DNA from 3 places in the Allobosea sp. RCC_152_1 genome. Region 3 is predicted to be linked to each of the others. Evidence: predicted binding sites of a transcription regulator. Region 3 holds the regulator's gene; each other region holds the start of a gene.
What was found. Region 3 encodes PhoB, which activates phosphate uptake and scavenging genes when phosphate is short. Its sites were predicted from a motif close to TGTCATNNANCTGTCAT; they were not measured.
Positions count from the first base shown of each region.

Region 1: a site for PhoB is predicted at 2,941-2,957, ahead of AB6806_RS07205 (alkaline phosphatase). Genes of this name have one in related genera too.
Region 2: a site for PhoB is predicted at 5,663-5,679, ahead of phnC (phosphonate ABC transporter ATP-binding protein). Genes of this name have one in related genera too.

Region 1 covers NZ_JBFUPU010000002.1:184,279-194,657, forward strand. Annotated here, with positions in the region: gene AB6806_RS07190 (methyl-accepting chemotaxis protein) at 1-374, opposite strand, end outside; gene AB6806_RS07195 (superoxide dismutase) at 650-1,396, shown strand; gene AB6806_RS07200 (MFS transporter) at 1,513-2,733, opposite strand; gene AB6806_RS07205 (alkaline phosphatase) at 3,015-4,760, shown strand; gene AB6806_RS07210 (hypothetical protein) at 4,835-5,302, shown strand; gene AB6806_RS07215 (ABC transporter ATP-binding protein) at 5,280-5,990, shown strand; gene AB6806_RS07220 (FtsX-like permease family protein) at 5,990-7,291, shown strand; gene AB6806_RS07225 (NAD(P)/FAD-dependent oxidoreductase) at 7,346-8,626, opposite strand; gene AB6806_RS07230 (family 1 encapsulin nanocompartment shell protein) at 8,623-9,429, opposite strand; gene AB6806_RS07235 (Dyp-type peroxidase) at 9,422-10,379, opposite strand, start outside.
Region 2 covers NZ_JBFUPU010000005.1:235,857-246,235, reverse strand. Annotated here, with positions in the region: gene phnF (phosphonate metabolism transcriptional regulator PhnF) at 1-712, shown strand, start outside; gene AB6806_RS18300 (alpha/beta fold hydrolase) at 822-1,904, shown strand; gene phnE (phosphonate ABC transporter, permease protein PhnE) at 1,918-2,772, opposite strand; gene phnE (phosphonate ABC transporter, permease protein PhnE) at 2,769-3,650, opposite strand; gene phnD (phosphonate ABC transporter substrate-binding protein) at 3,756-4,670, opposite strand; gene phnC (phosphonate ABC transporter ATP-binding protein) at 4,742-5,560, opposite strand; gene AB6806_RS18275 (efflux RND transporter periplasmic adaptor subunit) at 5,994-7,076, shown strand; gene AB6806_RS18270 (efflux RND transporter permease subunit) at 7,076-10,162, shown strand.
Region 3 covers NZ_JBFUPU010000002.1:738,508-748,886, reverse strand. Annotated here, with positions in the region: gene pstS (phosphate ABC transporter substrate-binding protein PstS) at 1-315, shown strand, start outside; gene pstC (phosphate ABC transporter permease subunit PstC) at 489-1,460, shown strand; gene pstA (phosphate ABC transporter permease PstA) at 1,479-2,360, shown strand; gene pstB (phosphate ABC transporter ATP-binding protein PstB) at 2,400-3,206, shown strand; gene phoU (phosphate signaling complex protein PhoU) at 3,229-3,948, shown strand; gene phoB (phosphate regulon transcriptional regulator PhoB) at 3,961-4,659, shown strand; gene AB6806_RS09970 (SpoIIAA family protein) at 4,712-5,098, opposite strand; gene AB6806_RS09965 (LysR substrate-binding domain-containing protein) at 5,155-6,066, opposite strand; gene AB6806_RS09960 (amino acid ABC transporter permease) at 6,269-7,168, shown strand; gene AB6806_RS09955 (amino acid ABC transporter ATP-binding protein) at 7,165-7,959, shown strand; gene AB6806_RS09950 (ABC transporter substrate-binding protein) at 8,059-8,889, shown strand; gene zapE (cell division protein ZapE) at 9,110-10,288, shown strand.

The DNA.
Region 1 (10,379 bases), 550 kb from region 3:
GCGTTCAGCCCGAGCTTGACCGAGCCGGTGACGCGCTCGAGCCCGCTGCGCACGGCGGAAGCCGCGGCCTGGGCGCCCTCCGCCGCCTGCTGGATCGCGTTGTTGGCATGCGAAACCTGATCGACCGCGCCGACGACACGGCGCAGGCCGCTCGTCTGCCCGTCGAGCTGGCGGCTGACATCGACGATGCGCCCAGCGACATCGGTGATCTCGGCGCCGAGCTTGCCGAAGCGCTCCGCGATCTCGCGGACGGCCCGCGCCGCGCCGGTTTCGACCGGCACGGCCTCGCCGGCCGGCAGGATCGCGGCCGGCGCGGATGCCGCCGGCGCAGGCTCGTGCGGTAGTGCTACGACCTTGAGAGCCTGTGCCTGCATGACGGCGCGCTTCCCGGCTGGATTCCTTCCGGAACGTAGCCAAACGCGGTAAACTGGCGGTTAAGGGCCCCCACCCGCCGCCGATACCGCTAGCCGAGTGCCCTGTAGGATGGCAGCATGCACGCGCCGCGGCGATGCGGCCTCTGCGGAAGGGCACGGCGGATGACGCAGGAACACCTTCCGTTCCCGCGCGTCACTCTCAAGAACAGCCCGACACGACGAGGATCGGAATCCCAACGTCCCCACGACCGCAACCCTTCTGGAGAGACGCCATCATGACCGCAGCCATCACGCTTTCGCGCCGCAGCCTGTTCGCCCTGAGCGCCGGTGCCGCTCTCTTCGCTTCCGCCCCGAAGGTCTGGGCGCAAGCCGCCGCGCCGGCGGCTCCCGCCGGCCCCTTCTCGCTGCCGAAGCGCCCTTACGAGGCCAACGCCCTCGAACCCCATATCGACGCGGCGACCATGGATATCCACTACAACCGCCACCACGCAGCCTATGTCGCGGCTCTGAACGGCGCCGCGAAGGACAATGGCGTCATCGCCAAGGCCACGGTCGGCGAGTTGCTAGCCGATCTCAACCAATTGCCGGAGAGCCTGCGCACGCTGGTCCGCAACAATGGCGGCGGCCATGCCAACCACACGATGTTCTGGGAGGTGATCGGGCCGAATGCCGGCGGCGCGCCGGGCGGCGAGGTCGCGGCCGCGATCACGCGCGACCTCGGCGGCTTCGACAAGTTCAAGGCCGATTTCGAGGCGGCAGGCCTGCGCGTCTTCGGCTCAGGCTGGGTCTTCGTCACCGTCGACAAGGCCGGCAAGCTGAGCCTGCTGCCGCGGCCCAACCAGGACAGCCCCGTCATGGACAAGCAGATGGTGCTGTTCGGCAACGACGTCTGGGAGCACGCCTATTACCTGAAATACCAGAACCGCCGCGCCGACTACCTCAAGGCATGGTGGAACGTGGTGAACTGGGCGAAGATCGAGGAGCGCTATGCCGCCGCCAAGGCGGGCAAGCTCGCGATCTGACGGGCCGCTGCCAAGCCGTCATTCTCGGGCGAAGCGAAGCGCAGACCCGAGAATCTCCTGCCAAAGATGCTCGGGCCAAGCCCGAGCATGACGGCGCGCGAGCGTGCCGCGCGCGCCTAATGCCCCACCTTCGTCCCGCCGCCTTCGCTGATCCGGGGCAGGAACCAGGCGAGCAGACCCACAAGCGGAATGAAGGAGCACAGCTTGTAGACCATCTCGATGCCGAGATGGTCGGCGAACTCGCCCAGCAGTGCCGCCGCAAGGCCGCCGAGGCCGAAGGACAGCCCGTAGAAGAAGCCGCCGACGAGCCCGACCCGCCCTGGCAGCAATTCCAGCGCATAGATCAGGATGGCCGCGAAGGCGCTCGACATGATGATGTTGATGATCACCGTCAGCACGCCCGTCCAGAACAGATCGGCATAGGGCAGGATCAGCGTGAAGGGGAGCGCGCCCAGGATCGAGAACCAGATGATCTTGTTGCGGCCGATGCGGTCGCCGAGCATGCCGCCGCCCACTGCACCGACTGCCGAGGAGGCCAGGAACAGGAACAACATCTCCTGCGAATGCTGGATCGAGATGCCGAACTTGCCCATCAGGTAGAACGTGTAGAACGAGCTGAAGCTCGCCGAATAGGCGTTCTTCGAGAACAGCAGCACGATCAGGATGAAGATCGCGAAAGCCACCGAGCCTTTGCCCGGCCGCGCTGCGGCAGCCTTGGCCGCGCCCGCCGGCTTCGGCGGCCGCGCCCGGTCGAGCCTTGCATAGCTCGCCGCGGTCCAGACCATCAGCATCATCGCGACGAGCGCCGCGACCGAGAACCAGGCGAGGCTCCCCTGCCCGCGCGGCACGATGACGAAGGCCGCGAGCAGCGGCCCGAGCGCCCCGCCCGTCTGGCCGCCGAGCTGGAAGATGCCCTGCGCCAGCCCGTGCTGGCCGCCCGAGGCGTTGCGCGCCATGCGGGTCGCCTCGGGATGGAAGATCGAGGAGCCGATGCCGACGCAGGCCGCCGAAAGCAGCAGGAAGCCGTAGCTGCCGGCATAGGCCAGCCCGATCAGCCCCGACAGCGTGAAGCCCATGCCGACCACCATCGAATAGGGCATCGGATGCTTGTCGGTGTAGAGCCCGACCGCCGGCTGCAGCAGCGAGGCCGAGACCTGGAAGGTCAGCGTGATCAGGCCGATCTGCCCGAAATCCAGCCGGTAGGAATCCTTGATGATCGGATAGATCGCCGGAATCAGCGACTGGATCATGTCGTTCAGCAGATGCGTAAAGCTGAGAGCGATCAGCACGGGCATCATGGCGCGCTGTGCTGTCGAAACCTGGACCGCGGCTGTCATCGGGTTATCGAACGATTCTGAGGTTAGGAAGCTGGCTTACGGTTCCTAGTAGACGATCGCCCCCCTTGCGACAATTTGCGCGCCCCACCGATGGGAGGGTGGCGGCCATGCACCCGGCACGCGCCTTGCTCACGGACCTGATCCTATCGGTTCGTTGAAGCTCAATAAAGAAACGTAATAATATAACAAAATAGCGGTATTCCGAACGGTAATCGTATTGTCATTCGAGCTGCCTAAGCACGGCTCGCCCTTTTTGACCTGACGCGATGGCGGAGATACCTATGCAGGCGCAACGATTGCTGATGATGACGATGGCGGGTGCGCTCGCCGCGGCCATGCCCGCGACGGCCCAGACCATCTACCCGATCAACCGCGCCGAGATCCTCGAAGGTTCGCATTTCGACTTCAAGGTCGAGTTCCCCAACGCCCCGGCCTCCGCCGACGTCAATGTGACGATCAACGGCAAGCCCGCCGCCGAAATCTTCGGCCGGCCGACGAATTTCATCCAGAGCGAGGAAGGCCAGAAGCATTCGGCGCTGTGGCTGCGCGGCGCCAGCCTCCCGGCCGGCAGCTACACGGTCGAGGCGACGCAGGGCACCAGCAAGTCCACGGTGAAGTGGGAGGTCTTCGCGACCGCCCAGCCGCGCCGCGCCAGGAACGTCATCCTCTTCATTGGCGACGGCATGTCGGTCGCCAACCGCACCGCCGCGCGCATCCTGGCGAAGGGCTGGGAAGAAGGCCGCTACAATGGCGAGCTCGCGATGGACGACATGCCGAACATGGCGCTGATCTCGACCTCCGGCACCGATTCCATCGTGACCGACAGCGCCAATGCGGCCCATGCCTACACCACCGGCCACAAGTCCTGCGTCAACGCGCTCGGCGTCTACTGCGCCAAGAACGCGTTGACGCTCGACCATCCCAAGGTCGAGACCATCGCCGAGCTGGCCAAGCGTCGCACCGGCATGGCCGTGGGAGTCGTCACCAATTCCGAGATCGAGGACGCGACCCCGGCCTCGATGGTCGCGCACACCCGTCGCCGCTCCGACTACAATGACATCGTCAAGATGTTCTACGACGTGAAGCCGGACGTGATCATGGGCGGCGGTTCGCCCAATTTCCTCGCCAAGACGACGCCGGGCTCCAAGCGCACCGACGGCGAGGACTTCATCGCGAAGTTCAAGGAGGCCGGCTACACCCTCGCCACCACCAAGGCCGAGATGAACGCGGCCGCCGCCGCCGGAACCAAGAAGCTGCTCGGCCTCTACAACACCGGCAATATCGACGGCGCCTTCGATCTGCGCCTCGCCAAGAAGGGCACGCTCTCCAAGTTCCCGGATCAGCCCGATGTCGTCGAGCAGACCAAGGCCGCCATCGACATGCTGAAGGGCAATCCCGAAGGCTTCCTGCTGATGGTCGAATCCGCCCGCATCGACAAGTACAGCCACTCGCTCGACTGGGAGCGTTCGGTCTTCGACACGATCATGCTCGACAACGCCGTCAAGGTCGCCAAGGACTTCGCCGGCGACCGTAACGACACGCTGATCATCGTCGTGCCGGACCACGCCCACCCGATCTCGATCATCGGCACCTATGACGACGACCGCCCGGGCCAGCTCCTGCGCGACAAGCTCGGCGTCTACGCCGACTCCGTGCCGCCGAACTACGGCCCGGTCGATGCCGAGGGCTATCCCACCAAGGTCGACACCTCGCGCCGCCTCGCGGTGGTCTACGGCTCCTATCCCGACACCTGCGACACCGGCCGCCCCGCCATGGACGGCGAGCGCGTCCCGGCCGTGAAGGGTCCGGACGGCAAGACCAACATCGCCAACGAGAAGGACTGCTCCGGCCCGCTCGCGGCTCGCAAGACCGGCAACCTGCCCTTCGACGCCAATAGCGGCGTGCACTCCGCCGACGACGTCATCCTGACGGCGATGGGCCCGGGCGCGGAGAAATTCCGCGGCCACAAGCCGAACACCTACGTCTTCCGCGTGATGGCGGAAGCGCTGGCGCTCGGCGGCAAGTAAGCCGCGAGGCGCAAGACCGCACACCGACGTGGTACGGTCCTGCGGGCCGTACCACCTAGTCAGACGAGGTCGCGATGCAGCGCATCCTCCCCCTCCCGACGCTCTCCCGCCGTGAAGCCCTGCTCCGCCTCGCGGCGGCAAGCCTTTGCGGGACCGCCCACGCCGCCACGGAGGCCGAGGCGATCGCCTTCGACGGGCTCTACAAATCCTTCGGGGTGCTGGGCTTCCAGTTTTCCGATCGCGTCACGGCGTTGCGTGGCCACGCCGTGCGCATGCTCGGCTACATGGCCCCGCCGCTGAAGGCTGAAAGCCATTTCTTCGTGCTGACGCGCGAACCGCTGGCGATCTGCCCCTTCTGCCAGTCGGATGCCGACTGGCCGGTCGACATCGTCGTGGTGTTCATGAAGGCCGAGACGCCGATGGTCAGCGCCGGCCGCAAGGTCGCGGTCACCGGCCGGCTCGAGATCGGCTCCGCCACCGACACCGAGACCGGCTTCGTCAGCCAGATCAGGATCGTGGATGCCGGCTTCACCCTCGCCTGAACCGGCCCCCGGGCGCCTGACGCTGGAGAACCTTGCGCTCGACCATCGCGACGCCGACGGCCAGCCCTTCCGCCTGATCGATATCCCCCTGCTCGCCATCGAACCGGGCAGCCGCTTCGGCGTCAGCGGCCCTTCGGGCTGCGGCAAGAGTTCGCTGCTGCATCTGGTGGCCGGGCTCCTGCGCCCCTCCCGAGGCCGCATCCTCTGGCACGACCGCGCCGTCTCCGAACTTTCCGAATCCGGCCGCGACCGCTGGCGCCGTGAGACCATCGGCTTCGTCTTCCAGGATTTTCACCTGATCCCTGAACTCGACATCGCTGCCAACATCGCGCTGCCGGCGAGCTTCTCCGCCTGGCGGCTGAGCGGCACCGAGAAGGAACGCGCCGCCGCTCTCGCCCACCGCATGGGCCTGCCCGATCCGCGCCGCCGCGCCGCCCTGCTTTCGCGCGGCGAGCAGCAGCGCGTCGCCATCGCGCGCGCCCTTTTCAGCCGGCCGGCTCTGATCCTCGCCGACGAGCCTACAGCGAGTCTCGATGCCGCCCACGCCGCCGAGGTCGCCGACCTCCTGCTCGAAACCGCCACCGAGAGCGGCGCCACGCTGCTCTGCGCCACGCATGATCCGGCGCTGCTCGCGCGCTTCGGCCAGCGCCTCGACCTCTCCCGAACCGCACAGCGCCAAGCCGCCTGATGAACCCTTTCCCCATGATGCTGGCCGATCTGCGCGCGCTGCGCTGGACCGCTCCGGCGATCGTCCTGCTGATCGCGCTCGCGATCGCCACCGGCGTCGCCATCGGCGCGCAGGAACGCGCCCTGCGCCATGGCTCGGCCAGCGCCGCCAATGACTTCGACCTGATCATCGGCGCGCCCGGCAGCCAGACGCAGCTCCTGATGTCGGCGGTCTATCTGCAGCCGGACGCGCTGCCGCTGCTCGATGGGCGCCTGCTCAACACGCTGTTCAAGGACGAGCGCGTGGCGCAGGTGGCGCCGATCGCCTTCGGCGACGTCAGCCGCGGCTATGCGATCGTCGGAACGACGGCCGCCTTCGCCGGTCGCTGGGGCCGGATCGCGCCGAGCGAGGGGCGCCTCTTCGCGGCCGAGGGCGAAGCCGTGCTCGGCGCCGACGTTCTCTACAGGCTCGGCGACACGATCACACCGTCCCACGGCGTCGCCGGCCACGCCGCCACGCCCGGTCAGGCCGACGCAGAAGAGGACGGCCACAAGCATGAGGGCCATGGCTACACCGTGGTCGGCCGGCTGCCCCGCCTCGGCTCGCCCTGGAACCGCGCCATCCTCGTGCCGATCGAGAGCGTCTGGGAGGTCCACGGCCTCGGCAACGGCCATGCCTCCGAGGAAGCCGCGAGCGACGCGCCATTCTGGAAACAGGGCTCGGTGGCCGGCAGCGGTCCCGCGAAGGCGGAAGATCGGATCGGCCTGCCCTTCGACGGCAAGCGCGTTCCCGGCGTACCGGCGATCGTCGTCAAGCCCAAGAGCGTCGCGGGTGCCTATCAGCTGCGCGCGCAATATCGGCAGGGCGGCACCATGGCCTTCTTTCCCGCCGAGGTGCTGGTCTCTCTTTACGGCGCGCTCGGCGACATCCGCGACATCCTCGTCATCGCCTCGGCGCTGAATACGGTGCTGATCCTCGCTTCCGTGCTGCTGCTCCTGCTCGCCGTCGCCGGGCTGCGCCGCCGACGCTATGCCGTGCTCAGGGCGCTCGGCGCGCCGCGCGCCTATGTCATGCTCGTCGTCTGGCTCGGCATGGTCGCGCTGATCGCGCTCGGCTGCCTGCTCGGCCTGGGTCTCGGCGCGCTGGCGACGCAAATCCTCTCTGGCTTCGTCGCGCAGCGGACGGGGCTTATGCTCTCGCCGGCCATCGGCCTCGGCGAAGTTCTGCCGGCGCTCGGGCTCGCCGTCATCGGCAGCTTGTTCGCCCTTCTGCCCGCCGCGCTCTCCTATCGCCGGCCGGTAGTGGCGGGGCTGCGCGGATAAGGCTGCGCGGCGACTGCATGACCTTCGCTTCCGGCACGAGAGCCGCCGCTCACGTCACTCGGTTTGTCGCGGCGTGCCCGTATTGCCTTGCGTGATGAGCCGGGCGCTGCGGTGGCCGGTAAAGTAGATCCACAGCCAGTTGAGCGACACGGCGATGCGGTTGCGCAGGCCGATCAGGAAGAAGATGTGGGCGACGCCCCAGATCCACCAGGCCAGGCGGCCCCTGAGCTTGATCCAGCCGAAATCGACGATCGCCGCCCGTTTGCCGATCGTGGCGAGGTTCCCGGCGTTCTTGTAGGCGAAGGGCGGCGGCGGAGCCTTGCCGGCGAGCCGCGCCTTGATCACGCCAGCGACATAGCCGCCCTCCTGTTTCGCGGCCGGAGCGACGCCTGGAACCGGCTTGCCATCCGCCCCTTCCACGGCGGCCGTGTCGCCGATCACGAAGATCGCCGGATCTCCCGGCACGGACAGATCGGGCTCGACGCGCACCCGTCCTGCCCGGTCCGCCGGCGCCCCGAGCCACTCGGCCGCAGGCGACGCTGCGACGCCGGCCGCCCAGAGGATCGTCCGGGCGGCGAGGAATTCGCCGCCGAGCTCGACACCGTCCGGCCCGCATTGGGAGACCGGATGACCGAGCCTGATCTCGACGCCGAGGCGCGCAAGCGCCCGTTCCGCGTAAGCCGAAAGATCGGGCGTGAAGCCCGCCAGAATGCGCGGGCCGGCTTCGATCAGCACGACGCGGGCGCTGCGCGTGTCGAAATTGCGGAAATCGCCGCGCAAGGTGTCATGCGCCAGCTCCGCGATGGTGCCGGCGAGCTCCACCCCGGTCGGCCCCGCGCCGATGATCGCGAAGGTGAGGAAAGGCGCGCGGGCAGCCTCGTCCGGCTCCCATTCGGCCTGCTCGAAGGCCGACAGAATCCGCCGCCGGATTCGCGTCGCATCCTCCAGCGTCTTCAGGCCCGGCGCGTAGGGCTCCCATTCGTCGCGGCCGAAATAGGCGTGGCGGGCGCCCGTTGCGACGATCAGCGTATCGAAGGCGATGGGCTGCTCGCCCTCCAGCAGCACCGTCTTCCCGGCCTTGTCGATCCCGACGACGGTGCCCAGCAGCGTGGTGACGTTCTTGTATCGGCGCAGCAGCGAGCGGGCGGGCCAGGCGATCTCGGAGGTCGGCAGCGAGGCCGTCGCGACCTGATAGAGCAGCGGCTGGAAGAGATGGTGATTGCGCCGGTCGATCACCGTGATGCGCAGGCCGGTTGGCGCAAGATGGCGTGCTGCTTCGAGGCCCCCGAAGCCGGCCCCGACGATGACGACATGATGGTCCGCGGCGGCTGTCATCGCTGGGCCGGCGCAAGCGCGACGGCGGCCTCCGAGGTGAGCATGCGGAAGGTGAAGCTCTCCTGGAGATAAAGCTCGACCGTGGTCGCGGAGTGGCTGAGATAGCCGATCGAGAGGTCCTGGCCGATGTCGAGCGCGAAATCGCCGCCGCGGGTGGTGAGCAGGAAACCGCCCTCGATCGCCGGTGCCCAGATCACCCCGCCATCGACGATGCGCTCGAGATGGTGGAAGATCGGGTAGCCCTCCTCGTTGCCGCCGCTCGCCGCCCGATAGGCCTCGCCGCCGAGCACCAGTGCATAGGGACCGTTGCAGCCGGCAAGCTTGAGGTCGCTCAGCGCCCTGGCGACCGCCTCCGGATAGTCGTCGAGATCGGCCGGCAGCGGTACCGCGGCATTGCTGCTGCCGGCGCGGATGCCGCCGATCCCGGCCGCAGCATAGCCTTCGAAGACGGCACGGTCCTCGGCGAAAGCGATCGTCCTGGCCGCATCCTTCAGCGGCTGCCAGTCGGAATCCTCCGAGCCGCGCTCGACATCGTCGATCGCCTGTCGCGTCAGCGTGAAGGGAACGCGCAGTTCGACCAGCGGCTGCGCCTCGCGCAGCAGGGAGCGGATGCCCTCGCCCGGCGCCTCGATCGGGCGCGTATGCCCGGTCCCGACGGCGGCGTAAGCCGTCCCCTTCGGCCCGTCCACGTCGACGACGCGCCGCGCCGCCAGATAGCGCTTCAGCGTGCGCGAGGCCTCGTCCTCGATCTCCGCCCAGGCGGCATCGGAGATGGGCGCGAGGTCCCGGTGCAGATTATTCATGGCCTGCCTCTTCCTTCAGGGAGCCGATGCCGAGCGAACCGTCGCCGGATGGTCTGGATGGAGCGGGCGCCGGAACCGGTTCGGGAGCGGTCAGTTCGGCCTCGGGCTTCTCCGCCGTGACGGCATCGAGAAAGCTCGCCGTCGGCACGAAGAACAGCGAGCCGGTGACCGCGCGGCTGAAATCGAGCAGCCGGTCGTAATTGCCCGGCGGCGACCCGATGAACATGTTCTCCAGCATGCGCTCGATCCGGCGCGGCGTGCGGCAGTAGCCGATGAAATAGGTGCCGAACTCGGCCGTTCCGACTTTGCCGAAGGGCATGTTGTCTCGGAGGATGTCGACCGGCTCGCCATCCTCGGTGATGCTGGTCAGGACGTTGTGGGCATAGGGCTTCTTGACCGCGTCGGCCTGCTCGATGTCGGAGAGCTTGTAGCGGCCGACGATGTTCTCCTGCTGCTCGACCGGTACCTTCTCCCAGCCTGCCAGGTCATGCAGGTATTTCTGCACGATGACATAGCTGCCGCCGGCGAAATCGGCGTCCTCGTCGCCGATGATGGCAGCCTTGAGCGCGTCCGGCCCGGCCGGGTTCTCGGTGCCGTCGACGAAGCCGATCAGGTCGCGATCGTCGAAATAGTTGAAGCCATGGACCTCGTCGATCGCCGTGACCGCGCCGTCGAGCCGGAGCATGATCTGTCGCGCCAGCTCGAAGCACAGATCCATCCGCTTGGTCGCGCGGATGTGGAACAGGATGTCGCCGGGTGTCGAGACGGCGTGATGCACGCCGCGGATTTCCCGGAAAGGATGCAGCTCCTTCGGCCTTGGCCCGTCGAACAGCCGGTCCCAGGCCTGCGAGCCGAAGGCCATGACGCAGGACAGGTTGCCCTCGAGGTCCCGGAAGCCGACGGCCCGCAGCAGCGCGGAAAGATTGGCGCACAGCCCCCGCACTGTCACC
Region 2 (10,379 bases), on a different contig from region 3:
CGGCACGGTCTGGCGGCGCATCGCCGACGAGCTGGCGGCCGCGATCGAGCGCGAGGAGTACCGGCCGGGCGACACGCTGCCGGCCTCGGTGGCGCTGGCGGAGCGCTATGGCGTGCATCGCCACACCGTGCGGCAGGCGTTCCGCCACCTTGCGGACCTCGGGCTGGTGACGGTGTCGCGCGGGCGCGGCACGCAGGTCAGCGCGCGGCGCGTGCCCTATCCGATCGGCCGGCGCGTCAGCATGCGGACCAATTTCGGCAAGCTCGGCATCGTCGGCACCAGCCGCATGCTCTCGGCCGAGATGGTGGAGGGGGAGGCGGAGCCCTGTGCGGCGCTGGGGCTTGCGGCCGGGACGCGGCTCTGGCGGGTCCGGGGCGTCAGCCTCGGCGACGGCGTGCCGATGGGGACCGGCACGCACTGGCTCTCGGTCGCGCGCTTTCCGGATTTCGACCGGGTCTATCGCGAGGCCGCCGGCTCGATCACGGCTGCCTTCAAGGCCTATGGCATCGAGGATTATGTGCGCCTGTCGACGCGGCTCACCGCAAGGCTGGCGGATGAGGCGGAGGCGGAGCTGCTCCAGATCGCGCCGGAAGCGGCGGTGATGATCTCGACGGCGGTCGACGCGCTGCCGGACCTGACGCCGATCCATCTCGTCGCGAGTGTCTTCGCCGGCGAGCGCATGGAGATGGTGATCGAGCCGTTTCGCGAGTGAGCGGCCGCCTGGAGCGGCTTGCATCCCGGCCGATGGCGCGCGATCCTCGGTCGTACCGATCACGGCACGGCCTCGAGACCATGCCGGTCGCATCTGAGGAAATGCCATCATGGACATGGTCAGCCGGTCGCTGCGCGCGGCCTTCTTGCTTCTTGCCGTCTGCCTGCCCATCGCCACGGCCGCTGCCGACTACCCGGCGCCGAAACGGGGGGTTTTCGTCGCGAAGGATTTCCGCTTCAGCACGGGCGAGAGTTTGCCGGAGATCAAGCTCGGCTATGTCACGGTGGGCGACCCGTCCGGCGAGCCCGTGCTGATCCTGCATGGCACCTATGGTTCTGCCGCCAGCATGCTGAGCCCGGCGTTTGCGGGCGAGCTGTTCGGCCCCGGCCAGGCGCTCGACGCGAGCAAATATTTCATCATCCTGCCGGATTCGCTCGGCGTGGGGCAATCGTCGAAACCATCGGACGGCCTCAGGGCCAAGTTCCCGCGCTATAACTACGAGGATCTGGTCGAGGCGCAGTATCGGCTCGTCACGGAAGGGCTCGGCCTGCGCCATCTGCGGCTCGTGCTCGGCAATTCGATGGGCGGCATGCATGGCTGGCTCTGGGGCGTCAAATATCCCGGCTTCATGGACGCGATCGTGCCGATGGCCTCGCAGCCTACCGAGATGTCCAGCCGCAACTGGATGATGCGGCGGATGATCATCGATGCTGTTCGCAACGACCCGGAGTGGAAAGGCGGCGACTATAGCGCGCAGCCCACGGCCTTCCGCGTCGCCAACGTCTTCTTCGGCATCGCCACCAGCGGCGGCACGCTCGCCTACCAGCAGATGGCGCCGACCCGCGAGGCAGCCGACAAGCTCCTCGACGGGCGGCTCAAGGCGCCGTTCGATGCCGATGCCAACGACTTCTTGTATCAGTGGGATGCCTCGCGGGACTACAACCCCGCGCCCAGGCTGGGCTCGATCAAGGCAGCGGTGCTGGCGATCAATTCCGCCGATGACGAGCGCAACCCACCCGAAACCGGCGTCATGGAGCGGGAACTCAAGCGTCTTCCGAATGCAAAGCTGCTGTTGATCCCGGCGAGCGCCGAGACGCGCGGCCATGGCACGACGGGGATGGCGAAGTTCTGGGCCAAGGATCTGGCCGCCTGGCTGCCGACTGTGCCGCGCCGGCCGGCCGGAGCCGAGTGAGGCGACGCCTCGTTCACACCGCCCGCTTGCCGATGATGGCGAAGCGCAGCTTGCTCGACAGGAAGTCGATGGCGGAGACCGCGACGAGGATCAGCAGGATCAGGAAGGAGGTCTGCTGCCATTCCAGCGTGCGGATGGTCTCCGCGAGATAGAGGCCGATGCCGCCGGCGCCGACGATGCCGATGATCGTCGAGGAGCGCGTGTTCGACTCGATGAAGTAGAGCACCTGGCTCGCGATCACCGGCAGCACCTGCGGCAGCAGGCCGAAGCGGATCTCGTGGCTCTTGCCGCCGCCGACCGAGGCGATGCCCTCGACCGCCTTGCGATCGGCCGCCTCGATCGCCTCCGAGTAGAGCTTGCCGAAGGCGCCGAAATCGGCGGTCATGATGGCGAGCATGCCGGCGAAGGGGCCGAGACCCACGACATTGATCCAGATCAGCGCCCAGATCAGCGCATCGACGCCGCGGATCGTGTCGAGCGAGCGGCGTGCGAGGAAGTGGACGATCCGGTTGGCGACGACGTTGCGCGCGGCGATGAAGCCGAGCGGCAGGGCAAGGATGGCCGCCAACACCGTGCCGAGGAAGGCGATGGCGATGGTCTCGAACAGCGCCTGAACGAAGATCAGGGCCTTCGCCCAGGAGCCGGGATCGGGCGGCAGCATCAGCACGACGAAGGAGCCGAGATTGCCGAAGCCGGCCAGCACCCGCCAGAGCGTCGTCTCCAGCGTCGTCAGCCCGTAGAGGAAGAGGCCGAGGATGAAGACGACGGTCGCGATGGTGAAGAACCGCGTCCGGGTCGATCCGCGGATGGCGGCGGCGTGGCGCTGCAGGATGTCGCTGCGCTCGGTCGCGAAGATGGCGATGCTCACGAGCGGCTCTCCAGGCTGAGGAGGGCGTGGCGCAGCCGCTCCGTGCCGAGGTCGATCAGCATCACCGCCAAGATGATCAGGAGCATGATGGCGCTGACATCGGTGTAGTAGAATTTGCGGATGGCCTCGATCAGGTCCTGGCCGATGCCGCCGGCGCCGACGAAGCCCATGATCGAGGCGCCGCGCACATTGATCTCGAAGCGCAGCAGGGCGTAGCTCGCGAAGTTGGAGAGCACCTGCGGCATCACGGCGAAGCGCACCACCTGCCACCAGCTTCCGCCGGTCGCGGTGATGCCGTCGACGGGCTTCAGGTCGATGTTCTCGACGACCTCGGAGAAGAGCTTGCCGAGCGCGCCCATGGTGTGGATCGCGATGGCGAGCACGCCGGGCAGCGGCCCGAGCCCGAAGGCGATGACGAAGATCAGCGCGAAGACGATCTCGGGGACGGTGCGGCAGAATTCGAGATAACGGCGCACCGCGAAGCGCAGCCAGGGCGCGCGGCCGAGATTGGCGGCGGCGGCGAAGCAGAAGAGGAAGGCGCCGGCCGCGCCCAGGATGGTGCCGACATAGGCGATCAGCACGGTCTGCCAGAGCAGCCTCAGCCAGCGCGCCAGGCCCCAGTACCATTCGGCGAGGTCGGAGCCGAGGCTGACGAGGCGCAGCGTCGGCAGCGTCTGCCAGATATAGTTCGGGAAGCGGTGGATATTGTCGATGAGCGTGCCGAGCCTGACCTCGGCTCCGACAGCGGAAAGCCAGACGCAGATCGCGAAGACGGCGATGCCGACCAGCATCTGGCGGCGCTTGCTCGCGGCGGCCTGCCGGTAGCTTTCGGCATGGGCCGTGATGGCCGGGTCGTTACGGTCGATCGCGAGGGTCATGGAGGCTGCCCGTGGAGAAGGGCGTCATTCTCGGGCCCGCGGCGCGCGGACCCGAGAAGCTCTTTGAAGAGATGCTCGGGGCAAGCCCGAGCATGACGGGCTGAATTACGACGACTTCTTCTTGCGCAGCGAGTCGACGAAGGTGATGAGCTCGATGACCGGGTCGTAGGCCTTGTTGTCGACGGCGACGAGCGGGCCCTGCTTGCCTTCATAGATCTTGTCGAAGGCGGCCTTGTCCTTGGTGGCGAGGTTGAGGACGGCGTCGCGGATCTTGGCCTTGAGGTCCTCAGGCAGGCCTGAGAGATAGGCCATCGGCGAGTTCACGATCTGCTCGGACTTGTAGATGATCCGGAAGTCCTCGGCCTTGGCCATGTTCTTGCGGGCCATGCGCAGCAGGTTCGACTCGTTCTCGTCGTTCCACCAGTTCGCGGCGACGTCGACGGTGCCCTGGCTGAGCGCGATGATCGCGTTCTCGTGGCTGCCGGTATAGACGACCTTGGAGAAGAAGGTCTCCGGGTCGATCTTCATCTTGTCGAGGACGAAGCGCGGCACGTTGTTGCCCGAGGTGGAGTTCGGGTCGACGAGGCCGAGATTCTTGCCCTTGAGATCCTCGATCTTCTGGTAGGGCGAATCCTTCTTCACGTAGAAGACGGAGTGATAGCCCTTGGTGCCGTCGAGATTGGTCTCGATCGCGAAGGCGTCGACCTTGACGCCGGTGACGCGGGCGCGGGCGAAGGAAGCCGGGCCGTACATGCCGATCTGGATGTTGCCGGCGCGCTGGCCCTCGATGATCGCGGCGTAGTCATTGGCGACGCGCAGCGTCACCTTGGTGCCGAGCTCCTTCGAGAGATAGTTCACGAAGGGGGTGTAGCGGTCGACGACGCCCGAGGCGTTCTCGGCCGGGATGATGGCGAAGACGAGCTCCGGATACTTCGCCTTCCAGTCCTGGGCGAAAGCCGGGGTGGCGGCGACGGCGAGGCCGGCGGCGGCGAGCTTCAGGGTATGACGACGGGTCAGCATGCGGTCTGCTCCTTTGGGTGCGGGTCTTCGGGTTAGGCTCGTCTTCTCGCGGCTGGCGGCGCGGCGGCCGCTCAGGCGATCTTCTGCTTGGCGCGCTTGGCTTCGGAGGCGGCGATGGCGTCGAGCGCGTCCAGGGCCTCGGCGCCGGCATCCTTCGCTTCGATGCCGTAGAGCTCGGCCGCGACCTCGCGGGTCAGCGCCTGCGGCACGTCGTCGAAGACGACCTTGCCGGCGGCCATGCCGATCAGCCGGTCGCAGTATTTCGCCGCGATATCGAGGTCGTGCAGGTTGCACATCACGGTTATGCCGTGTTCGCGGTTGATGCGGAACAGCGCGTCCATCACGACCTGGGTGTTGCGCGGGTCGAGCGAGGCGATCGGCTCGTCGGCCAGGATGATGCGGGGCTCCTGGACCAGAGCGCGGGCGATGGCGACGCGCTGCTGCTGGCCGCCCGACAGGGTCTCGGCGCGCTGGGCGAGGAGATGGGCCATGTCGAGCCGCTCGAGCGCGGCGATGGCGCGGATCTTGTCGTCGGTGGAGAAGCTCTTCACCAGCGTCAGCGCGGGCGAGCGGTGGTTGAGCCGGCCGAGCAGCACGTTGGTGAGCACGTCGAGGCGGCCGACGAGGTTGAACTGCTGGAAGATCATCGCGGTGTCGCGGCGCCAGCGCCTGAGCGCGGTGCCCTTCAGCGTCGTGATGTCACGGTCCTCGCAGATGATGCGCCCGGCGCTCGGCTCGGCGAGCCGGTTGAGCATGCGCAACAGCGTCGATTTGCCGGCTCCGGACCGGCCGATGACGCCGACCATCTCGCCGTTGGGGATCGACAGCGAGACATTGTCGACGGCGTTCTTGTCGCCGAAGCGCTTCACCAGGCCTTCGATGCGCAACATGAAAGGTTCTCGAACATGACATTTCGCACGATGGCGACACCGGGCCGGCCGGAGCCGTCGGAGCCAAGGTTCATGCATGGGAAGAAGCGCTATCGGCCGGAGATGACAGCGGCGTGACGGCGGGCGGCCGCTGTGCGGCTCCGAACGGCCTTTCACGGGGCCGGGCGGGCCAACATTTTCGTGAGGTCGGTAAAATGCGCTTGGACGATGGGTGACTTATCGGCAGGATGAGGATGGATGCCTGCGTGCGGCAGAGGCGCCGTATCGGCGCGTCGCGCCCCGGCAGGTATCTTGCATAGGTGCCTAAAGGCGCCGGATCGATGCGGCGGCGGCGCAAAAACATGCGTTTTTGTGCCGCTGTGGCGTGCCGGCATCTTAGCAAGGCCTTTCGTTCCATTTAAGACCAACCGGCGGCAACGGAGCCCCCAGCCTGATGAAGCGGTTCGTTCTCCTTCTCCTCGTTGCCGGCCTGGCAGGCGGCGGGTATTACGGCTACCGGATACGTCTGGCCGGCAGCCAGCCGGCCCAGGCCAGCGTGGCGCCGACTGCGCGTGCGGCGGTGCCGGTGGAAGTCGCCTCCGTCGAGATCATGACGGTCAGCGAGGAGGTCGAGGCGCTCGGCACTTTGGCCGCCGACGAATCCGTCGTCATCGCCCCCGAGATCGCCGGCCGCGTCGTCTCGCTCGGCTTCAGGGAAGGCGAGCCGGTCAAGGCCGGGCAGGAGCTGGTCAAGCTCGACACCGCGATCCTCGATGCCGAGCTCAAGCAGGCGATGGCCGATCTCGGCCTCGCCCGCGACACCAACGAGCGTCTGAGGGGTCTGGTCTCGCGCGGTTCCGGCACGCAGGTCGCGCTCGACGAATCCGCGGCGAAGCTCGCCTCGACCGAGGCCCGCGTCCAGCTCGCCAAGGCCAAGCTCGCGCAATCGACCATCCTCGCGCCGTTCAACGGCGTGGTCGGCCTGCGCGCGGTCGGCGTTGGTGACTATGTCCCGGTCGGCAAGCCGCTGATCACCCTGACCAGCGTCGACCCGATCAAGATCGATTTCCGCGTTCCGGAGATCTTCCTCAGCCGCCTCAAGGTCGGGCAGCCCGTGCAGATGCGGGTCGATGCAGTCGTCGACCGGAAATTCACCGGCAAGATCTTCGCGATCGACCCGGTCGTGGACGTGAACGGCCGCGCCATCCGCCTGCGCGCGACGATCCCGAACGCGGATCTCGCGCTCAAGCCCGGCCTCTTCGCCCGCCTCGCCATCACCATCGACCAGCGCCCGAACGCGATCGTGGTGCCGGAGATGGCGGTGGTGCCGGATGCCGTCGGCAAGATGGTCTATGTCGTCGAGAACGGCAAAGCGAAGCGCCTCAGCGTCGAGCTCGGCAAGCGCCTGCCGGGCAAGGTCGAGATCGTCAGCGGGCTGACGCCCGGCATGCAGATCATCACCGCCGGGCAGATGCGGCTGCGCGACGGCGCCGCCATCGCGATCAAGGACAAGATCGTTCAGACGAGCCAGCTCTGATGAGCCTGTTCGAACTCTTCGTCCGTAGGCCCGTCCTCTCGACGGTCATGAGTCTGCTGGTGATGCTGATCGGCTTCGTCAGCTACGGGCGCCTGACCGTGCGCGAATATCCCAATATCGACGAGCCCGTCGTCTCGGTGCGCACCGATTATCGCGGCGCCTCGGCCGAGATCATCGAGACGCAGGTCACCCAGATCCTGGAGAACTCGATCGCCGGCATCGAAGGCATCGAGATCCTGTCCTCGACCAGCCGCCAGGAGCGCAGCTTCATCCAGGTGCGCTTCCGCCCGGATGTCGACCCCGACGTCGCGGCCTCGGATGTGCGCGACCGCGTCAGCCGCGTGCGCAGCCGCATGCCCGACGAGATCGACGAGCCCGTCATCGCCAAGGTCGAGGCCGACTCGCAGCCGATCCTGTATCTCTCGCTGACCAGCTCGCGGCACGGGCCGCTCGAGCTCACCGACTTCGCCGACCGCTTCATCTCCGACCGCGTGCAGAACGTCACCGGCGTGGCGGAGGTCCGCATTCTCGGCCAGCGGCAATACGCCATGCGCATCTGGCTCGATCGCGCCCGGATGTCGGCCTATGACGTCAGCGTCCAGCAGATCGAGGCGGCGGTCCGGGCCCAGAACATCGAGATCCCGTCGGGCCGCATCGAGAGCAACGACCGCGAATTCACCGTGCTCTCGCAGACCAGCATGACGACGCCGGAGGAATTCCGCGAGATCGTCATCAAGGACGCCAACGGCTTCTCCGTGAAGCTCAAGGACGTCGCCAAGGTCGAGCTCGGCGCGCGCGAGGAGCGCAACGCCGCCTGGTTCGGCGGCGCGCCCTCGGTGACGATCGGCATCGTCAAGCAGGCGACGGCCAACCCGCTCGACGTCTCGGCCGGCATCGAGGAGGCGCTGCCGGGCATCATCGAGGATCTGCCTCAGGGCATGTCGATCGCCAAGTCCTATGATACCTCGGTCTTCATCGACCGCTCGATCAAGGCGGTCTACCAGACGATCATCGAGGCGACCGTCCTCGTCGTCCTGATCATCTTCATCTTCCTGCGCTCGCTGCGAGCGACGCTGATCCCGCTGGTGACGATTCCGGTCTCGCTGATCGGCTCCTTCGCGCTGATGTATGCGCTCGGCTTCACCGTGAACACGCTGACGCTGCTCTCGATGGTGCTCGCCATCGGCCTCGTCGTCGACGACGCCATCGTCGTGCTGGAGAACGTGCACCGTCATATCGAGGACGGCATCGCGCCGACCAAGGCGGCGATCCGCGGCATCAACGAAATCGCCTTCGCGGTCGTGGCGATGACGCTGACGCTGGTCGCGGTCTATGCGCCGATGGCGTTCTCGACCGGCCGCACCGGCAAGCTCTTCATCGAATTCGCGCTGACGCTGGCCGGCGCGGTGCTGGTCTCGGGCTTCGTCGCGCTGACGCTGACCCCGATGATGTGCGCCAAGCTGCTGCGCCATCACGATTCCCATAGCTGGCTGTTCAACGTGCTGGAGCGTGGCTTCAACGCGCTGTCGCGGGGCTACAGGGCGTCGCTGCGCGCGGCGCTGTCGGTGCGTCCGCTTATCATCCTGCTGGCGGTCGGCGTCGCCGGCGGCGGCTACTACTTCTTCACCCATCTGCGCTCGGAATTGTCGCCGGTCGAGGATCGCGGCACGATCAACGTGATCGGCGTCGCGCCCGAGGGTGCCACGCTGTCCTTCACCGCCGACTATGCCCGGCGGGTCGAGACCTATTTCAAGAACATCCAGGAGGTCGAGACCTACCTCGTCATCGTCGGCTTCCCCGACGTGACCCGCGCCATCGCCTTCGCCCGCCTCAAGCCCTGGGAGGAGCGCGAGCGCAAGCAGCAGGATCTGGTCGCCGAGATCAACCGGGGGCTGTCGCAGATCCCCGGCATCCGCCTGTTCGCCACCAATCCGGCCTCGCTCGGCCAGGGCCAGGCGAACAGCAAGCCGGTCGAGTTCGTGCTGCGCTCCTCCGAGCCCTATGCCCAGATCAAGTCTTATGTCGACCAGCTGATGGCGGAGGTCGCGAACTCGCCCGTTCTGACCAATGTCGAGAGCAACCTCATTCTCGACAAGCCGCAGATCAAGGTCTCGATCGACCGGCAGCGCGCCGCCGATCTCGGCGTCAATGTCGACATCATCGGCCGCACCATGGAGACGCTGCTCGGCGGCCGGCAGGTGACGCGCTTCAACATGAACAGCAAGCAGTACGACGTCGTGCTGCAGGTCGAGGGCACGGAGCGCAACACGCCGCAGGCGCTGCAGTCGATCTATCTGATGGGCCGCGGCGGCGCGGTGGTGCAGCTCTCCAGCCTGGTCAAGGTCGAGGAGAACGTCGCGCCCAAGGAACTGGTCCGCTTCAACCAGCTCCGCTCGGCGACGATCACCGCGATCCCTGCGCCCGGCTATTCGCTGGGCGATGCGCTCAAGGTGCTGGAGGAGGGCGCGGGGCGCGTGCTGCCCAGTTCGGTGCAGATCGACTATTCCGGCCAGAGCCGCGAGTTCAAGCAGTCGGGCGCCAGCATCTTCATCGTCTTCCTGCTCGCGCTCGGCTTCATCTATCTGGTGCTGGCGGCGCAGTTCGAGAGCTTCGTCGACCCCATCGTCATCATGGTCTCGGTGCCGCTCTCGCTGACGGGCGCGCTTGCCGCGCTGTACTATTCGGGCGGCACGATGAACGTGTACAGCCAGATCGGCCTGATCACGCTGGTCGGCCTCATCACCAAGCACGGCATCCTGATCCTGGAGTTCACCAACCAGCTACGCGAGGAGGGCAAGGAGATGATCGACGCCCTCGTCGAGGCGGCGGAACTGCGCCTGCGGCCGATCCTGATGACGACCGGCGCCATGGTGCTCGGCGCCGTGCCGCTCGCCATCGCCCATGGCGCGGGTGCCGAGAGCCGCTCGCAGATCGGCTGGGTCATCGTCGGCGGCATGAGCTTCGGCACCTTGCTGACGCTCTATGTGGTGCCGGTGGCCTACAGCTATCTGGCGCGCAAGGTCCATGGCTCGCGCCATGGCGCGCATGAAGAGGCGCATGGCGCGCATCCGCAGCCGGCGGAGTAGCGCGCGAACAGACAAAGGGCTCCCTTCTCCCCTTGTGGGAGAAGGGGTCTGCGAAGCAGATGAGGGAAGGGTCGCGCAAGCGGCCCTTTCTTATTTTCGGCTGAGGTTCCGCCCTCATCCGTCTCGGCTTCGCCGAGCGACCTTCTTCCCGAGGGGAGAAGGAAGAAACCCCGGTTCCTCGACCAAACTTATCCCCGCCCTTCCAGCCCATGCCTAT
Region 3 (10,379 bases):
CCGACGATCGAGGCCTTCCAGGCCGCGGCCGCCAATGCCGACTGGAAAGAGCAGCCGGGCTTCGGCATCTCGCTCAACAACCAGAAGGGCAAGGATGCCTGGCCGATCACCTCGGCGACCTTCATCCTGGTCCATGCCAAGCCGGAAAGCCCGGCCGACGTGCAGGCCGCGCTGAAGTTCTTCGACTGGGCCTACAAGAGCGGCGACAAGCTGGCGAGCGATCTCGACTACGTGCCGCTCCCGGCCAACGTCAAGGACGAGGTCCGCGCCGCCTGGAAGGGCGTGACCGACAACTCCGGCAAGCCGATCTTCTGATCGCAGCCTGACCGACAGGGCGAGGCGGGTTATCCCGCCTTGCCCGACCACGCTCAGCCTTCATCCTGAGGAGCCGCCGGTCGCGGCACCGGAGGCTCTTCAGGATGAGGGCTGAGGCCGATCGAACCGGACCGGCTCGAGCAGCCTCGGCGACATTATCGGAGCCTCGCGGAATGACCGCCGTAACCGACATGAAAAGCATTCCCCCGGCACCGGTGATCCGGAAGACGCCGAAGGCGACCTTCGACCTCGTCTTCCGCAATGCGAGCTTCCTCGCGGCGCTGCTGGTGCTGGTGCTGCTCGCGGGCATCATGCTCTCGATGATCGTCGGCGGCTGGCCCGCCTTCCGCGAATTCGGCCTCGGCTTCATCACCTCCAGCGTCTGGGATACGCAGAACGAGCAGTACGGCGCCTGGCCGGCGATCGTCGGCACGCTCTCGACGGCGCTGATCGCGCTCGTCATCGGCGTGCCGCTCTCGCTCGGCATCGCCGTGTTCCTGACGCAGCTCGCCCCGCCCTGGTTCAAGCGGCCGGTCGCGACCGCGATCGAGCTGCTCGCCGCCGTACCCTCGATCATCTACGGCATGTGGGGGCTGTTCGTCTTCGCGCCGCTCTTCGCGGCCTATGTCCAGATCCCGCTCTCGAATATCGTCGAGGGCATCCCGATCGTCGGCACGGTGCTCTATTCGCGCTCGCCCTCGGGCCTCGGCATCTTCACCGCGGGCATCATCCTCGCCTTCATGATCGTGCCCTTCATCGCCTCGATCACCCGCGACATGCTGGAGCAGATCCCCTCGGTGCTGCGCGAGAGCGCCTATGGAATTGGGGCGACCACCTGGGAAGTCGTGCGCCATGTGCTGGTGCCGCAGGCCGGCGTCTCGATCATCGGCGCGATCATGCTCGGGCTCGGCCGTGCGCTCGGCGAGACGATGGCGGTGACCTTCGTGGTCGGCAACGCCAACCGGCTCTCGGCCTCGATCCTCGACCCCGGCTCGACCATAGCCTCGCGCATCGCCAACGAGTTCAACGAGGCGATGGGCCTGCAGCTCAATTCGCTGATCGCGCTGGGCTGCATCCTGTTCTTCGTCACCTTCGTCGTCCTCGTCATCGCGCGGCTGCTGGTCGCCCGGGTCAAGAAATTCTGAGGTCTGGGTCAGATGAGCATGTCCACCTCTTCCGCACCGGCCGCATCGCACATCGCCTGGGGGCGCGTGCGCCAGTCGCGCCGCACCGCCGACCGCGCGATGAAGGTCATCGCCACCGGCTTCACCTTCTGCGCCATCTTCGTGCTGTTCTGGATTCTCGGCATGCTGCTGGTGAAGGGCATCGGCGGGCTCTCGCTCGCGACCTTCACCCATGTCACGCCCGGGCCGGGCTCCGAGGGCGGCGGCCTCGCCAACGCCATCGTCGGCTCGATCGTGCTGACCTTCCTGGGCATTGCGGTGGCGACGCCGATCGGCGTGCTCGCCGGCACCTGGCTGGCGGAATACGGCCGCGGCTCCAAGCTCGCCAACATCATCCGCTTCATCAACGACATCCTGCTTTCGGCGCCGTCGATCCTGATCGGCCTGTTCGTCTACGTCATCCTGGTCGAGCCCTTCCGCGGCTATTCCGGCTGGGCCGGCGGCGTCGCGCTCGGCATCATCGCGATCCCGGTCATCGTGCGCACCACCGAGGACATGCTCAGCCTCGTGCCCGGCCCGCTGCGCGAGGCAGGCTCGGCGCTCGGCGCGCCGCCTTCCGTCGTCATCACCAGCGTGACCTGGCGCGCGGCGAAGGCCGGCATGGTCACTGGCATCCTGCTGGCACTCGCCCGCATCGCCGGCGAGACGGCGCCGCTGATCTTCACCGCGCTGAACAACAATTTCTGGTTCTCGCCCAATCTCGTCGGCGGCGTTTCCAACCTGCCGGTCACGATCTACCAGTTCGCCTCCGCCCCTTACGAGAACTGGCAGCAACTCGCCTGGGCTGGTTCGCTGATCATCACGATCTCGATCCTGCTGCTCTCGATCATCGCCCGGCGCGTCGTCGCCGGCGGCAAATAAGACTTGAATCCAGCCCGGTCGCGCCCGACCTTGAGGACCATGTCGATGCTTTCGACCCTTGAACTCTCCCCGCAGTCGCTCGATGCCGAGGCTCCCGTCCGGATCGCGGTGAAAAACCTCGATTTCTACTACGGCGAGCACAAGGCGCTGAAGAACATCAATCTCGACTTCCGTGACCGCCATGTCACGGCGCTGATCGGGCCTTCGGGCTGCGGCAAGTCGACCCTGCTGCGCATCTTCAACCGGATCTACTCGCTCTATCCGGAGCAGAAGGCGACCGGCGAGATCATGCTCGACGGACGCAACATCATCTCCAACGACGTCGATGTGAACGAGCTGCGCTCGCGCGTCGGCATGGTGTTCCAGAAGCCGACGCCGTTCCCGATGTCGATCTACGACAACGTCGCCTTCGGCATCCGCCTCTACGAGAAGCCGCCGAAGTCGGAGCTCGACGACCGCGTCGAGGGCGCACTGCGCCGCGCCGCGCTCTGGGACGAGGTCAAGGACAAGCTGAAGAGCTCCGGCATGGGCCTCTCCGGCGGCCAGCAGCAGCGCCTGTGCATCGCGCGCACCATCGCGCAGAAGCCGGAAGTGATCCTGTTCGACGAGCCGACCTCGGCGCTCGACCCGATCTCGACCGGCAAGATCGAGGACCTGCTGGAGCAGCTCAAGAGCGACTTCACCATCGCCATCGTGACGCACAACATGCAGCAGGCGGCGCGCATCTCGCAGTACACGGCCTTCATGTATCTCGGCGAGGTCATCGAGTTCGCGCCGACCAACACGATCTTCATGAACCCGGCGAAGAAGCAGACGCAGGATTACGTCACCGGCCGGTTCGGCTGAGCGGCGACGGAGGAGGAACCCCATGACCGACCATATCGTCCGCTCCTACGACGCCGATCTCGAAGGCCTTCGCCGCAGCCTCGCCGAAATGGGCGGGATGGCCGAGCGCATGCTCGGCGATGCGACCGTGGCGCTGGTGCGCCGCGACACCACGCTGGCCCAGAAGATCATCTCCGCCGATCAGCGCCTCGACAATCTCCAGCGCGAGGTCGAGGAGAAGGCGGTGCTGACCATCGCCCGGCGCCAGCCGCTGGCCAACGATCTGCGCGAGCTGATCTCCGCCATCCGCATCGCGGCGGATGTCGAGCGTGTCGGCGATCTCGCCAAGAACATCGCCAAGCGCGCCGTCGCCATCTCCGGGCAGTTCCAGCCGCCGCACCGCGCCGTGGTCGGGCTGGAGCACATCAGCCGCCTCGTTCAGGCGCAGCTCAAGGACGTGCTCGACGCCTATGCCGCCGGCAACGAGCAGAAGGCGCTCGAGGTCTGGCGCCGCGACGACGAGATCGACGCGCTCTACACCTCGCTGTTCCGCGAGCTCCTGACCTATATGATGGAAGATCCGCGCAACATCACCTTCTGCACGCATCTCCTGTTCTGCGCCAAGAACATCGAGCGCATCGGCGACCACACCACCAACATCGCCGAGACGATCCACTATCTCATCACCGGTGACTCGCTCGACGCGAACCGGCCGAAGCTCGACACGACCAATATCGAGGTCGAGGCGATCACGGGTAGCTGAGGCTAAGGAATCATGGCGGCACGCATCCTGATCGTCGAGGACGAAGAGCCTCTCACCCTGCTGCTGCGCTACAACCTCGAAGCCGAGGGCTTCGAGGTCGACAGCGTGGCGCGGGGGGACGACGCCGAACTGCATCTGCGCGACCACACGCCCGATCTGGTGCTGCTGGACTGGATGCTGCCGGGCCTTTCCGGCATCGAGCTCTGCCGCCGGCTGCGCTCGCGGCGCGACACCGAGCGGGTGCCGATCATCATGTTGACGGCGCGCGGCGAGGAGACCGAGCGGGTGCGCGGGCTCGCGACCGGCGCCGACGACTATGTCGTGAAGCCGTTCTCCCTGCCGGAGCTGACGGCGCGCATCCAGGCGCTGCTGCGCCGGGCGAAGCCCGGCCATGTCGCCGGTCTTCTGCAGGCGGGCGACCTTGAGCTCGACCGCACCACCCGGCGCGTCCGCCGCGCCGGCAGCGAGCTGCATCTGGGGCCGACCGAGTTCCGCCTGCTCGAGTTCCTGATGCAGGCACCGGGCCGCGTCTATTCCCGCGCCCAGCTCCTCGACGCCGTCTGGGGCCGGGACGTCTATATCGACGAGCGCACCGTCGACGTGCATGTCGGCCGCCTGCGCAAGGCGATCACGCCTGCCGACGCCAAGGACCCGCTCCGGACCGTGCGCGGCGCGGGCTATGCCTTCGACGAGACGTTCGCCAGAAGCTGACCGCCGCCGGAGCTGACACGCGAGCCGAGCCCCGGCTCGCAGCGCCCGTGCTTCAGGTGTCGGGGCCGCCCTCGATATCGGCGGCCCAGGCCAGCGCGGCTTCGCGCTCGGCCGGCGGGAAGGTGCGGATCTCGACGAAGGGGACCACCGGGGCGAAGAGCCGCGCGACGCGATCGAGCCAGCCCTTCTCGACGATGATCGCCTCCTTGGGGAAGCGCCTGAGTTCCCAGAGCTTGCCGAAGCTGTAGCGCGCGTCCTTCCAGGCGGCGGCGAAGGTCATGTCGTCGAAGGCGGTGATATCGGCGAGGATCGCGACCTTCTCGTGCCGGCTCAGCCGGTCTTCGACATCGGCGGCGACGCGCTCGATATCGGCCGGCTCGATGGTGCCGCTGAACGCGATGGCGAGAACATGGTCGGGAGCCGGAAGAATGGTGATCATGGCGGCCTCCTCCTGTGCCGATGTCAACGCATGGCCGGCCGGGAGGTTGCGGGCGCTCAGGCTGCTCGCGTCGCCGCGTCGAAAGCCGCGGCCTCCGTCCTCAGCCAGGCGATGAAGGCGTCGAGGCCGGGGCGCGAGGGCTGGTCCAGGCGGCGGGTCAGCCAGCAGCCGGTGACGCTGGTGAAGCCGATATCGAGCGGGTTGACCAATGCGCCCGAAGCCAGTTCCTCGGCGACATAGCAGCGTGGCGCCAGCGCGACGCCGAGCCCCGCGACCGCGGCGCGGATGATGACGGAGTAATAGCCGTATCGGACGGTATGGGCCGGCACCGCGCCGCGCAGGCCATGCGCCTCGGTGAACTCGGCCCAGAAGGCCGGCATCTGGTAATGCTGCAGCAGCGTCATCTTCTGGATGTCGGCGGCGCGGCGGAAACCGCCCATGCGCTCCAGCAATTCGGGCGCGGCGACGAGGGCGACATCGCGGCCGAACAGATAATGCGCCTCCTTGCCGGGCCAGGGCGGGGTGCCGTGGTTGATCTCGATGTCGGGCTCTTCCGTCTCGTTTTCGCTGACATAGTTGGTGAACTGGACATCGACGCCGGGATGGGCCTCGGCGAAGACGGGGAAGCGCTCCATCAGCCAGCGCTCGCCGGCGATGGCGACCATGTGCAACCGGATCGGCCGGGCGATGGCGACGCGCTCGGCCAGGCGCATCGCACCGCGTTCCATCTGCTCCAGGGCGGCCTCGGCATAGGGCAGGTAGATTGCGCCGGCCTCGGTGAGCTTGAGGCCGACCGGATTGCGCTCGAACAGCACGGTGCCGAGATGGTGCTCGAGCGACAGGATCTGCTTGGAGACCGCGCTCTGCGTCAGGTTGACGACGCCTGCGGCGCGGGCGGTCGAGCCCAGTCGCGCGACGGTGACGAAGGCGCGCATGGCGGTGGAGGAGGGCGGGGGCCGCAAGGCCATGGGTATTCCGTTTTGGACTAGGCTACCGGAGATCGTTTCGTTTGCTGGCTGCCGGGTCAAGAGGTCATTCTTACGCTTGGGGAGGAGGGGCTCGCATGAATTTGACAATCTGCCCGTGCTGCGGTGGTTTCCGCGGACCAACGGCATCGCGGTCGATGGCGCTTTCGAGAGCCGCCGGCAAGCCTGTCCGGGAGCGCCGTCGATGAGCCATGCCGTCACCTCGCCGGTCGCCAGCCGCGATCTGGCCGCGATCGCGCGACTCAGGATCGTGCCGCGTCGTTTCTATGGGCGTTGGGTCGCGGCGGCGCTCATCATCGCTGTCCTCGCCTGGATCGTCGCCGCCTTCGTCAAGGGCGACATCGCCTGGCCGGTGGTCGGGCAGTTCTTCACCGCGCCCGCGATCCTCTCCGGTCTCGGCAACACGCTGATCATGACGGTCTGCGCAATGACGCTGGGCATCGTGCTCGGGGTCGTCTTCGCGATCATGTATATGTCGCCGAACCCGGTGCTGCGCAGCGTCGCGCTGTTCTACATCTGGTTCTTCCGCGGCACGCCGCTGCTGCTGCAGCTCCTGATCTGGTTCAACCTGGCGCTGGTCTTCCCGACCATCGGCATTCCCGGGCTGTTCTCCTGGCGCACCATCGACATCATCGGTCCGTTCATGGCGACGCTGCTCGGGCTCGGCATGAACCAGGGCGCCTATACCGCCGAGGTGGTGCGCGGCGGCATCCTCTCCGTCGATACCGGGCAGACCGAAGCCGCCAAGGCGATCGGCATGACGCGGCTGACGGCGCTGCGTCGCATCGTGCTGCCGCAGGCGATGCGCGTCATCATTCCGCCGGTCGGCAACGAGGTGATCAGCATGGTGAAGCTGACCTCGGTGGCGAGCGTGATCCAGTATGCCGAGATCCTGCGCAACGCCCAGACGATCTATTTCGCCAATGCCCGCGTCATCGAATTGCTGATCGTCGCCGCCGGCTGGTATCTGCTCGTGGTGACGCTGCTGCAGATCGGGCAGTATTTCCTCGAGCGCCATTTCTCGAAGGGACGCGGCGAGAGGCGGGCGAAACGCACCGTCAAGATCGAGGAGGAGCCGGCATGAGCGCGGCGCAGAACCAGGCGGATGCGGATACCGCCATCGTCACCGTCGCCAATGTCAGCAAGTTCTTCGGCGATCTGAAGGCGCTGAACGACGTCTCGCTCTCGGTCGAGCCCGGCATGGTCCAGTGCATCATCGGGCCGTCTGGCTCGGGCAAGTCCACGCTGCTGCGCTGCATCAACCAGCTCGAGAAGATCGACCAGGGCGCGATCCGCGTCGATGGCGAACTGATCGGCTATCGCCGCGTCGGCGACGAGCTGCACGAGCTGACCGACCCGGAGATCGCGCGCCAGCGCCTCGTCACCGGCATGGTGTTCCAGCGCTTCAACCTGTTCAACCACATGACGGCGCTGCAGAACATCATCGAGGGGCCGCTGACCGTGCTGAAGCGGCCGCGCAAGGAGATCGTCGCGGATGCCATGGCGCTGCTGGAGCGTGTCGGCCTCGCCGAGAAGCGCGACGCCTATCCGAGCGAGCTCTCGGGCGGGCAGCAGCAGCGCATCGCCATCGCCAGGGCGCTGGCGATGAAGCCCAAGCTGATGCTGTTCGACGAGCCGACCTCGGCGCTCGATCCCGAGCTCGTCGGCGAGGTGCTGAACGTGATGCGCGACCTCGCCGCCAGCGGCATGACGATGATCGTCGTCACCCATGAGCTCGGCTTCGCGCGCGAGGTGGCGAACGACGTCGTCTTCATGGACAAGGGCGAGATCGTCGAGCGCGGCACGCCCGACACGGTCCTGGTCGCACCGACCCAGGCCCGCACCCGGGATTTCATCGCAGCCGTCCTGAAATGACGACCGGCGGGATTCTTGTCGTTTTGCGCATGGCTTCAGCGAAAAACCGGTTCCCGCTTCTTCGCGCAATGCTTTGAGTTCATAAGAGGGAGAGACCACATGCTTCGTTTGACACTGACGGCGGCGCTGCTCGCCGCGACCACGCTGGCCGCTCAGGCGCAGACCGTGCCGGACCGGATCAAGACCGCCGGCAAGCTCGTGATCGGGACCCAGCCGAACTATCCGCCGATCACCTCGAAGGACCCGGCGACCAACCAGCTCATCGGCTTCGACATCGAGCTGGGCGAGGCCATCGCCAAGGAACTCGGCCTCAAGGTCGAATGGCAGGAAACGGCCTTCGCCCAGATGTTGCCCTCGATCCAGACCGGCCGCGTCGACATGGCGCTGGCCGGCATGAGCGATCTGCCGGCCCGGCGCGAGCAGGTCGACTTCGTCGATTATCTCGAATCCGGCGCGCAGTTCTACACGGTCACCCCGTTCAAGGACACGGTGAAGAGCCCCGACGACCTCTGCGGCAAGAGCGTCGGCGCCAGCCGCTCGACCAACTGGCCGCAGCAGATCGGCGATTGGAGCCAGGCCAATTGCGTCGCCAAGGGCAAGCCCGCGATCAACGTCGTCGGCACCGAGGGCTCGGTCGATGCCCGCACCCAGCTCAAGACGCAGCGCCTGCAGGGCGGCGTCCAGGGCAGCGAGACGATGAGCCATTTCCAGAAGCTCGAGCCCAACACCTACATCCCGCTCGGCAAGCCGTTCACGACGACGCTGATGGGCATTCCCTTCGCGAAGACGGCCGAGGGCACGCAGCTGCGCGACGCCGTGAAGGCCGCGCTGGAGAAGCTCCAGGCCAACGGCACCTATGACGCGCTGATCCAGAAATACGGCCTCCTCGACAACCCGTTGAAGCCGGTCTCGATCAACAAGGGCCAGTAGTTCCCTCGCGAATGCGCGGCGGCCTCGAAGCCGCAAGCCGAGGTTCGCTTCGCTACCGTCATCCCGGCCGGTCCGTCCGTGCCGGGATGACGTGTTTTCGGACCGGTGAAGCCGGGTGCGGGCCGCGGAGATGGCGGGCGCGATCTCGCCGGGCTTGCGATGGCGGCCGGGCTGCCGTAACCCGGAAGCCTCTTTCCGCGACCCGTCGTTCCCAGCCGCCATGCCAGCCTCGATCACCGACCGCTATGCCGCCCTGGTCGAGGCGGGCGCCATCGAGCGCGATCCGGCCCAGGTCGCCGTCGTCAGGAAGCTGGAGGCGCTGAATGCGGCGCTCGCCGCCCGCCGCCTCGCCCGCAAGGGCAGCGCGCTCGGCTGGCTCTTCGGCAAGAAGCCCGACACCGCCGAGGCGCCGAAGGGGCTCTACATCTGGGGCTCGGTCGGCCGCGGCAAGACCATGCTGATGGACATGTTCTTCGAGTCCGCGCCGGTGAAGCGCAAGCTGCGGGTGCATTTCCACGAGTTCCTGGCCGCGGTGCATGGCCGCATCAACGCCCATCGCCAGAAGATCAAGACGGGCGAGGTCAAGGACGGCGATCCGATCGCGCCGGTCGCGGCGGAACTGGCTGAGGAAGCCTATCTGCTCTGCTTCGACGAGTTCACGGTGACCGACATCGCCGATGCGATGATCCTCGGGCGCTTGTTCACGGCGCTCTTCGCCGCCGGCGTCGTCGTGGTCGCGACCTCGAATGTCGAACCGTCGCGGCTCTATGAGGGCGGGCTCAACCGGGCGCTGTTCCTGCCCTTCATCGATTTGCTTCAGACCAAGGTCGAGGTGCTCAAGCTCGATGCGCGCACCGATTTCCGGCTGGAGAAGCTCGGTGGCGCGCCGGTCTATCACGTGCCGGCCGATGCGAAGGCGAAAGCTGCGCTCGATGCTGCCTTCAAGGGGCTCTCCGGCGTGGCGCAGGGGCCGCGGACCGTGCTCAACGTCCAGGGGCACGAACTCGTGCTGCCGCAGGCGGCCGGCGGCGTAGCGCGGGCAAACTTCGTCGATCTCTGCGCCCAGGCCTATGGCGCCTCGGACTATATCGCGCTGGCGCAGCGCTTCCACACGCTGGTGCTCGACGATATCCCGATCCTCGATTTCGACCGACGCAACGAGGCCAAGCGCTTCATCATCCTGATCGACACGCTCTACGAGCACCATGTGAAGCTCGTCGCCTCGGCGGCGGCCGAGCCGCATGAGCTCTATCGCGCGAACAAGGGGCGCGAGGCCTTCGAGTTCGACCGCACCGTCTCGCGCCTGATCGAGATGCGCTCCGAAGAGTATCTCGCGATGCCGCATGGCCGGCCGGATTCGGCTGCGAGTGGCGACACCACCGGGCTGGTCGAGACGTGAGTTTCACCGCCGACAATGGATGGGTGGTCATCCCGGGCAAGCTGCGCAGCAGCGCCGACCCGGGATCCATGCCTGAACCTTCGTCGGAAAC